One region of the Yersinia alsatica genome, then DNA from elsewhere that is predicted to be linked to it. Evidence: predicted binding sites of a transcription regulator. Region 1 holds the regulator's gene; the other holds the start of a gene.

Region 1 (5,074 bases):
TTACGCTTAATGGCACAACAACCCGGTGCAATCAGTGCTTATGATCTGTTGGATTTGCTACGCGTATCGGAACCACAAGCTAAGCCACCAACCGTTTACCGCGCATTAGATTTTTTGTTGGAGCAAGGGTTTATTCACCGCGTGGAATCAGCGAACAGTTATGTGCTGTGCCATCACTTTGAAGAGCCCACTCATACCTCTGCGCTATTTATCTGTGATCGCTGCAAAATTGTGACTGAGCGTACGACTGTCGGCATTGAAGAAGCGCTGGCGCAATTAGCGCAGCAATCAGGTTTTACCCTGCGCCATAGCGTGGTAGAGGCTCATGGCCTATGTGCTGAATGCGGGGAAGTTGAAGCCTGTGAAAGCCACGATCATTGTGATCATGACCACTCTATTGTGGCTAGAAAGAAATAGTCTCTGGCGATAAAAATCAGGCTGTCGTCCGAATGGCGGCAGCGTAATATTAAATTTATAATAATAAAATTTAATACCAACAATTTGAGTTAATAATAATATCCATAGGGTGAGATAGAAATAGAATTAGACACTTCCTTGTGTCTATCGATATGAGAATAGGAATAAATAGAATAAGGTTCGTTATTAATATCACGACTTAATAATATATATTCTATAAAGTGAGAGACCCAATTAACTTATATCGATATCAGTTTAATTCCATTTAACGCTGTTACCAGCGATATTTGCTGTGGTCTTCCCAGGCTTTAACTTCTTTCTCGGCTTGCTCTTTCTGATAGCCGTATTTCTCCTGGATTTTCCCTACCAGCTGGTCACGCTTGCCTTCTATGACCTTAAGGTCATCATCGGTGAGCTTGCCCCATTTCTCTTTCACTTTTCCTTTAAACTGCTTCCAGTTACCATCGGCTTGATCTTTATTCATAATATCTCCGTTACCTTGGAATTAGTCAGTCTATTTAATTAATCACGGTAAACATTCTCTCTTTATAACAGCAACCTTGGTTTAAATTAATCACTCACAGTCATAATTTAAATTAACTCAGGTTGTTTGCTTACCGTGTGAATAACTATAGCAGCTGAGACTAATAATTAAAGCCAAGCAAATATTAATCACTATAAATTGAGCAGAGGATCAAAAATGAAAGCGGGTAATATTCAGTTAAAACAGTAAGTAATAGCTTATTATCGGATTGTTCTCAATCTCAATATAAGCATGAATATATTGGCGAGAAATTAAATAAATTGTATACCCTCCTTGCTCGAAGGGTATACATCAATAGCGAGGATCAGATCCAGTCGCCATTACGGATGACACCAACGGCCAGCCCTTCGATAGTGAAGCTTTGCTCTCGCAAATCGACAATAATTGGCTGGAACTCGGTATTTTCAGGTAGAAGCTGCACGATATTACCTTGTTTTTTCAAACGTTTTACCGTTACTTCATCATCAATACGCGCAACAACCACTTGCCCGTTACGTACATCTTGTGTTTTATGTACCGCCAACAGGTCGCCATCCAGAATACCGATATCTCTCATCGACATTCCATTCACCCGCAATAGAAAATCTGCACTTGGCTTAAACATGGATGGGTCAACTTTGTAGTGCCCTTCGATATGCTGCTGTGCTAGCAGTGGTTCACCCGCGGCCACGCGGCCAATCAGCGGCAAACCATCTTCTTCTTCCATCAGTAAACGAATACCACGGGAAGCGCCAGAGACAATCTCAATAACACCCTTGCGGGCCAGTGCTTTTAAATGCTCTTCAGCGGCGTTAGGAGAGCGGAATCCCAGACGCTGCGCAATTTCGGCACGGGTCGGCGGCATACCTGTTTGCGCTAAGTGATCGCGCACCAGGTCATAAACCTCTTGCTGTCTGGTAGTAAGTGCTTTCATTTCGCCCCCTGTTTGTTTATACAGTCTTGCTGTGAGTATATACAGGTAAGCCGGTATTGGGAACCAAAGAGTGAATAAAAACAGGGATTAATCACAGCTTATTTTTATCGTATTACTCGCTATGCTTAAGGTCATCGGTGTGATGGGGGACATAACTAACCAGCATGCTGCCAAAGTACGGTTACCCATATAAATAGCGCTAACAGAATGGCGAGAAACACTGCGGCGGAGCCCATATCTTTGGCCCGGCCTGAAAGTTCATGAAACTCACTGCCAATACGATCGACCACGGCTTCAATGGCACTGTTGATCACCTCAACAATGATCACTAACACCACACTGCCAACCAATAAAATACGCGCTAAAGCATCTACATCCAACCAGAAGGCCAGTATGATAGCCAGTATGGCAGCCACGGCTTCTTGGCGAAAAGCCGCCTCATTTTTCCAGGCAGCACTTAAGCCTTTCACAGAATAACCGGTCGCTTTAAAGATTCGAGTTAGCCCTGTTGATTGATTCGCCATGATTTATTGCCTTTATCTTAAGTTAATGATGATTTTTGCCGCTTTCTGTTGTCTTATCACCACAGATCTCAAAACCAGTTTCTGGTATCCTTGCGACGAATTGCTAACAAGAGGCTTCATGTAGTTATGTCAGGTTGGCGTAAAATATATTATAAGTTACTGAATTTACCACTTAAATTGTTGGTAAAAAGCAAGGTTATTCCGGCAGATCCTGTGACTGAGTTAGGGTTAGACCCTTCTCGTCCTATTCTGTACGTTTTGCCTTACAATTCTAAGGCCGATTTGCTGACTTTGCGAGCACAGTGTCAGGCACAAGATCTACCCGACCCATTGATTCCATTGGAAATTGATGGTGTACAGCTGCCTAGCCATGTGTTTATCGATAATGGCCCGAGGGTCTTTCGTTATTACGCACCTAAGCAGGAATCGGTAAAAATATTCCACGATTATCTGGATCTGCACCGTAATAATCCAGCGCTGGATATCCAAATGCTGCCGGTTTCGGTGATGTTTGGTCGTTCTCCTGGGCGCGAAGGCCATGGTACACCACATCTGCGTGTACTGAATGGTGTGCAGAAATTCTTTGCCGTATTGTGGCTGGGCCGCGATAGTTTTGTGCGTTTCTCGACCACAGTATCATTGCGCCGAATGGCCAGTGAGCATGGTACCGATAAAACTATCGCCCATAAGTTGGCACGCGTCGCGCGGATGCACTTCTCTCGCCAGCGTCTGGCCGCAGTAGGCCCAAGCTTGCCGGATCGTCAAGACCTATTCAAAAAGCTGCTGGCTTCCAAGGCGATTGAAAAAGCCGTGGCAGATGAAGCACGTACCAAGAAAATCTCCCACGAGAAAGCACAGCAAAATGCCATTACGCTGATGGAAGAAATTGCCGCAGACTTCTCTTATGAAGCCGTGCGTCTGTCTGACAGGGTACTGAGCTGGACGTGGAACCGTTTGTATCAGGGTATTAACGTCCATAATGCCGAGCGTGTGCGGCAGTTAGCGCAAGATGGCCACGAAATTGTCTATGTGCCTTGCCATCGCAGCCATATGGATTACTTGCTGCTTTCTTACGTGCTTTATCATCAAGGGCTGGTACCGCCGCATATTGCTGCCGGTATTAACCTTAACTTCTGGCCTGCTGGCCCGATTTTCCGTCGCTTGGGTGCCTTCTTTATCCGCCGTACCTTTAAAGGCAACAAACTCTATTCAACCGTGTTCCGCGAATATCTGGGCGAACTGTTCACCCGGGGTTACTCAGTGGAATACTTTGTTGAAGGTGGTCGCTCGCGTACAGGCCGTTTGCTGGAGCCTAAAACCGGCACACTGTCGATGACTATCCAAGCCATGCTGCGCGGTGGTTCACGGCCAATCACCCTAGTGCCAATCTACATTGGTTATGAACATGTGATGGAAGTGGGCACCTACGCCAAAGAGCTGAGAGGAGCCACCAAAGAGAAGGAAAACCTGTTGCAGATGGTGCGTGGCCTGCGCAAGTTGCGCAATCTGGGCCAGGGCTACGTCAACTTTGGTGAGCCGATCCCGCTCACGACTTATCTGAACACCAATGTGCCGCAATGGCGCGATGCTATCGACCCCATTGAAGCGCAGCGTCCAAGCTGGTTGACACCGGCGGTCAATGATTTGGCCGGTAAGATTATGGTTAGAATTAATAATGCGGCGGCGGCAAATGCCATGAACCTGTGTTCTACCGCATTGTTAGCTTCACGTCAGCGCTCACTAACTCGCGAGCAACTGCTTGAGCAGCTCGATTGCTATCTACAATTGATGCGCAATGTGCCTTATGCAAAAGATGTCACCGTGCCGGATAAAACGCCGGAAGAGTTACTTAATCACGCCTTGAATATGAATAAGTTTGAGGTGGAGAAAGACAATATCGGTGACATTATCATCCTGCCACGGGAACAAGCCGTGCTGATGACCTATTATCGCAATAATATCCAGCACTTGCTGATGCTGCCGTCGTTGATTGCCAGTATGGTGATGTACCACCGCCGCATTACTCGCGCTGAGTTATTGCGTCAAATCAGCATGATTTATCCGATGTTAAAAGCCGAACTGTTCCTGCATTACAGTAAAGAACAGCTGCCACAAACATTGGATACTTTAATTGATGAACTGGCTCGCCAGCAGCTGATTTGTGATAAAGGGCATGAATTGGTGCTGAACCCAGCCCGTATTCGCCCTCTGCAATTATTGGCAGCAGGTGTGCGTGAGACACTGCAACGTTATGCGATTACGCTGTCATTACTCAGTGCTAACCCAAGTATCAATCGTGGGGCATTGGAGAAAGAGAGCCGCATTATGGCGCAGCGCTTGTCTGTACTGCATGGAATTAATGCACCGGAATTCTTCGATAAAGCCGTGTTCTCAACTCTGGTAGGTACCTTGCGCGAAGAGGGATATATCAGTGATAGCGGTGATGCCGTTCAGGAACATACGCTGGAAGTTTACAACATGCTGAGTGCGTTGATGACACCGGAAGTGAAGCTGACAATAGAAAGCGTCAGTATGCCGGCTGAAACCAGCAATCAGTTGCCAGCCCCTGAAACCGAGGATGAATCGGAAGATTAATCCTTTGGCATAAGATTAGAAATAGAATGGCCAGATAAATCATCTGGCCATTTTTTTACATGTAACTCACTAAAATCCCAA
Region 2 (5,074 bases), 1.8 Mb from region 1:
AGCCTGAATGATACCTCGATAGGTATTGAAATCGTTAATAAGGGCTTCACTGAGAAGATGCTGGGTAGGGAGTGGTACCCTTACAACGAATCACAGATTAAACTGATTGAGCGGCTAACTAAGGACATTGTTGAACGTTATAATATTGACCCAACTGATGTTGTTGCTCATAGCGATATTGCCCCTCTAAGAAAATCCGATCCCGGTCCACTATTCCCTTGGCAGCGTTTGGCACTGCTTGGTATTGGTGCGTGGCCAGATGACGCAACGGTCACAAAGTATATCGATGGTCGCGATAAGCGAGATATGGCTTCAGTCAGTGTTATTCAGCAGGCGCTAGCTCGCTATGGTTACCAAATCCCCCAGAGTGGTGAGCTGGATGATGAAACGAAGCAAGTCATTAAGGCTTTTCAGATGCATTTCAGAGCGCAAGATTTCAGTGGCGTACCTGATGTAGAGACGGAAGCTATTGCACTCGCGCTAGTGGAGAAATATCGTCCCCTGCATACTTGACGCTACAGGGGTGTTGGCTGCTTTCACTCGTACATGAGTAAGCTCATCGGGACTTGTTCACTTGCCGTCTACCTGTAGCTCCAATGACTTTGGGGATGTTCGCTGTACTTGAAACTGCAAGATGGATGTCGCTAGAAATAAAAAAGCCCGTCACTTCTGACGGGCTTGCTCGGGTTATCACTACTCAATACATCAATGCTTACTGATGGGCTAAATCGCCATCATCATCACTATTAAGAATTTCTTTATCTGTTTGTTTCATTAGCTGGCTGGTAACAGTACCAGCAGTCATTGAACCGCTGACATTCAATGCGGTACGGCCCATATCAATCAATGGCTCAACCGAGATAAGCAGCGCAACCAATGTGACGGGTAAGCCCATCGCAGGTAAGACAATCAGTGCGGCGAAGGTCGCGCCGCCGCCGACACCGGCAACACCGGCTGAGCTGATAGTGACAATCCCGACCAGTGTCGCAATCCATATTGGGTCCAGTGGGTTAATGCCAACAGTCGGTGCCACCATGACGGCCAGCATTGCAGGGTAGAGCCCCGCGCAACCATTCTGGCCGATAGTCGCACCAAAGGAGGCGGAGAAACTGGCAATAGACTCGGGCACACCTAAACGACGAGTTTGTGCTTCCACATTCAGCGGAATGCTGGCTGCGCTAGAACGGCTGGTGAATGCAAAAGTCAGCACTGGCCATACTTTACGGAAGAATCTCAGTGGATTGATACCGGTGAAAGACAGCAACAGCGCGTGCACCACAAACATAATGGCCAGGCCCAAATAGGATGCAACAACAAAACTACCCAACTTAATGATGTCTTGAATATTAGAGCCAGCAACGACTTTGGTCATCAATGCCAACACCCCATAAGGGGTCAGTTTCATGACCAGACGCACGAGCTTCATCACCCAAGCCTGGAGGGTATCAATAGCGACCTGAACACGTTGGCCTTTCGCCACATCATCTTTCAGCAATTGCAGCGACGCCACACCAAGGAAGGTAGCAAAAATCACCACACTGATGATTGATGTTGGGCTAGCACCGGTTAAATCGGCAAATGGGTTTTTCGGAATGAAGGACAGAATCAACTGAGGTACTGACAGGTCAGTCACTTTGCCAAGATAATTACTCTCTATCGCACTCAATCGCGCTGATTCTTGTGTGCCTTGCACCAAACCTTCAGCAGTTAAGCCAAACAGATTGGTGACCAGCACCCCGACCAATGCCGCAATTAATGTGGTAAACAATAAAGTGCCGATAGTCAGAACACTGATTTTACCCAGTGACGAAGCATTATGCAGTTTAGACACGGCACTTAAGATAGAGGCAAATACCAGTGGCATAACAATCATTTGCAGTAACTGTACATAGCCATTGCCGACAATATTAAACCAAGTGATAGACTCTTTCAGTACTGGATTATCTGCACCATAAACCCATTGCAACCCCAGACCAAACAGCACACCTAGCCCCAGACCAACCAAAACTTTTTTAGCCAGACTCCATTGCTTATGCCGGGTTTGTGCCAACAGTAATAGCAGTGCCACAAATACCAGCACGTTAATCACAAGCGGTAGGTTCATCCCCAAATCTCCAAATTATTATTTTAAATACTGGCTACGCACTCTATTTCTATTTTTTATAGAACAGAGCCAGATACAGTCAATTATGTCATTAGCCGTGTATGGTAGCAGTTACCCCATGGCTCACTTATATCCAAAAAGAATTGTTTATAAATTTTTGCCATGATTTGTATAGAATGTATTCAGATTGGTTATAGTTTGCTCATTAAAGTGTGATCACAGTCTAAAGTTTTTCAATTGCTCCATATAGGATAGCAGCGGAATTGTCGTGTCAGTCTGCCAATAGACGGAAAAACAAACTAATAGCACACATAATACTCGCTCCAATTGATTGCCTTTCTGGGGCCGCAAGATAGGGATAGAAAAACGCCAACGGCAAGGCCAGAGGAGGGGGACTCCGGCGGGCGTTATCATGTCGGCTAATAGATGACTAAAATAGCCAATAATCATGGCGTGAAATACATCTGGGGGAACAATCCAATCCCGTGAAATATCCATTTGGAAAAGGGCAATACCACCAATCACCGCCAACAGACTATGGGTAAAGCCGCGATGACCAAATGCGCGAGCAATAGGGGTTGAGATCCACTTCAGCCGCTGACCTAAGATAGACTTTGGATGATCAATATCTGGCAGCAGGGAAGTTAGCAGGGCGCCAGGTATAATATGCCACCAGTCGCCATGTGCCAGTTCAGGGGTAAGACCGACTTTTTTGGCAAAAATAACGCAGGCGACAGAAAAAATAAGGTGTCCTTCCCCTGTCATACTTGAATTCCGAATCTGTAGCTGTTGATATATCCAGTATATGAGATTTATCTCGCTTTAGATAGCCGTTACGCTGTAACTAAATGTCTCATTTTTCTCTGGCTGAGAGAGGTAAATTCCGCTTTGGTATTCAGCTGTGTGATATCTGTGCTGCGGGGGAAATGTAGGGGACGAGGCGCGAGGTGATTGACTGGATATTGGGGCCCTGATTACGCGGCTTAAAAAAGGGGAAAAGCGACCGGGAGTCAACTTTTCCCCAAAGTAATACGGGTATGGGCATAATTTAACAAATAATGATGAGGGTACTTATAACGACACGTCTATTTACAAGGCCAAAATTAGAAGCTGTACTGCACACCTACACGATAACGAGTTTGACGCTCGTCAGTGGTTTTGCTACCTGCCACGTTGCCGATTGCAACATAAGGCTTCCAGTTTTTATCCCACTTGTAAGCGACCTTCAGGTCATGGCTCCACTCTTCTTTCTCTTTATTTGCCAGAATTTCGTCTTCAGATTTCTTGTAGTTCAATTCATATTCAGCTGAATAGTCTTTCAAGAAGTTATAGGCAAACAGCATGGTGAACTCGTGGCCCTTCTCTGTTTGTTTGGTTTGAGCTGGCTGGTTACGTTTGTAATATGGGCGATAACGCAGTGAGGTTGAGAAATCATCAGTAAAGGCGACTTTACCACGCAGGTAAGGGCGGTAGTTGTTAGAGTCTGAAGTTGACTCTAATGAGAAACCAGGTTCCAGTGAGAATGTTTTATTGAATTGGTAAACATAGCTGGCAACCACTTCAGTACCATTACTAACATGCTCGTTGAATGGTTTATTCGGAGTTGTGTCGGAACTATGCTGGCCCCATTTCCCTTCCAAAGACAAACCAAAACCATTAGCAAAGCGATTGGAGATCAGTAAACGGTCTTTATGATCTGATTTACTGGTGTCTTTCATTTCATGTCGGTAATCAATTGTGGTTGCCACAGAACTAAAGCTAATTACAGATGCCACTGCCAGAGTCAGTAATTTAAATTTCATTTTTTATATAATCCCAGGGTTATGGTTATTTAAAGCAACAGTCATTAACAAATTTATAAAGAATCAACATACGATTGAAAAACAATTTCACGAATAAAGAAACAACGTTTCATTTGTTGTGGATGTACATTCTATTTGTATTTATAAATAATTATGTGATCCAGATCTTTGTTGATGATTAATTTTTTAAACAAATATTAAATTGTGATGTCGGTCTAATTGGTCGTTATTATCTTTATTTATAAAACGAAATAACCCCGCCAAATTAATGGCAGGGTTTATTAGAAGCTTAAGTTAAATTAAACTAATTAATTAACGCATTGCGCGTTTCAGAATACGGTCACCTTGTTTATTAAAGTATTCTGCAGTTTCTTGTACGGTCTTCTGACCATAATCAATATATTGAATTGCGTCACCGAACAGAGAAACAATTTGCGGGTCATCAAAGTATGGTGAAGTTGTCATTTTATGTGGCAATTCCAGCGCCATATTCAAGCCAGCCACAGAAGGATCTTCATCTTTAATTACACCACTAGCACGTAACTGGGTCACAGCAGCCGCACTTAATGGCACGCCGCGCTCCAGACCTAATGCTTCAACCCCTTCTTTGCTGTTTAATAAGAAGTTGATTAACATCGCACTTTCTTTTGGATGCTTGGTTGTTTTACCAATTGAAAGCATCTGTGCTGGTTTAAAGAATAAGCCGGCATCTTTCGCATCTGGCAGCATTGGGTAAGGGCCAAGATCCAATTTTGCAGGTTTGGTCAAGTTATCGGAATACTTAGTTATAGTGGAGTTCCACATATAAGTACCGGCCCACTCACCATTAATCCACGGCTTCATTTCATACATATTACTTTTGCCGAATGAGGCATAGTATTTGGTGGATGGCATAACATGACTATCTACCATGGTTTTATACATGGTAAAGAACTCAACCCACTGTTCTGGTGTGTAGGCAAATTTCTTACCTGCTTCATCAATGGTAGGGATATTGTATTTTTGGGTCATATAAGAGCGGATTAACGCTAATGTATCCTGGTGCTCTAATACCACTGGATAATATTGGTCACCCAGTTTTTCTTTAAACACTTTACCCGCAGCAAGTAATTCATCCCATGTCTTAGGATATTCTAAACCTGCTTTAGCCCAAGTCGCATCGTTGAAA

What was found. The regulator LexA, encoded in region 1, represses DNA repair genes until DNA is damaged. The targets are predictions, from matches to a motif close to TNCTGTATGTACATACAGNA.
Region 2: a site for LexA is predicted at 2,889-2,908, ahead of N0H69_RS13070 (metal-dependent hydrolase). Genes of this name have one in related genera too.

What each region holds. Positions count from the first base shown of each region.
Region 1 is NZ_CP104006.1:1,134,981-1,140,054, reverse strand. It holds gene zur (zinc uptake transcriptional repressor Zur) at 1-417, shown strand, start outside; gene N0H69_RS04920 (CsbD family protein) at 692-901, opposite strand; gene lexA (transcriptional repressor LexA) at 1,266-1,874, opposite strand; gene N0H69_RS04910 (diacylglycerol kinase) at 2,030-2,398, opposite strand; gene plsB (glycerol-3-phosphate 1-O-acyltransferase PlsB) at 2,525-4,993, shown strand; gene ubiA (4-hydroxybenzoate octaprenyltransferase) at 5,049-5,074, opposite strand, start outside.
Region 2 is NZ_CP104006.1:2,936,196-2,941,269, forward strand. It holds gene N0H69_RS13060 (N-acetylmuramoyl-L-alanine amidase) at 1-513, shown strand, start outside; gene N0H69_RS13065 (L-cystine transporter) at 713-2,104, opposite strand; gene N0H69_RS13070 (metal-dependent hydrolase) at 2,321-2,869, opposite strand; gene N0H69_RS13075 (oligogalacturonate-specific porin KdgM family protein) at 3,208-3,906, opposite strand; gene N0H69_RS13080 (ABC transporter substrate-binding protein) at 4,219-5,074, opposite strand, start outside.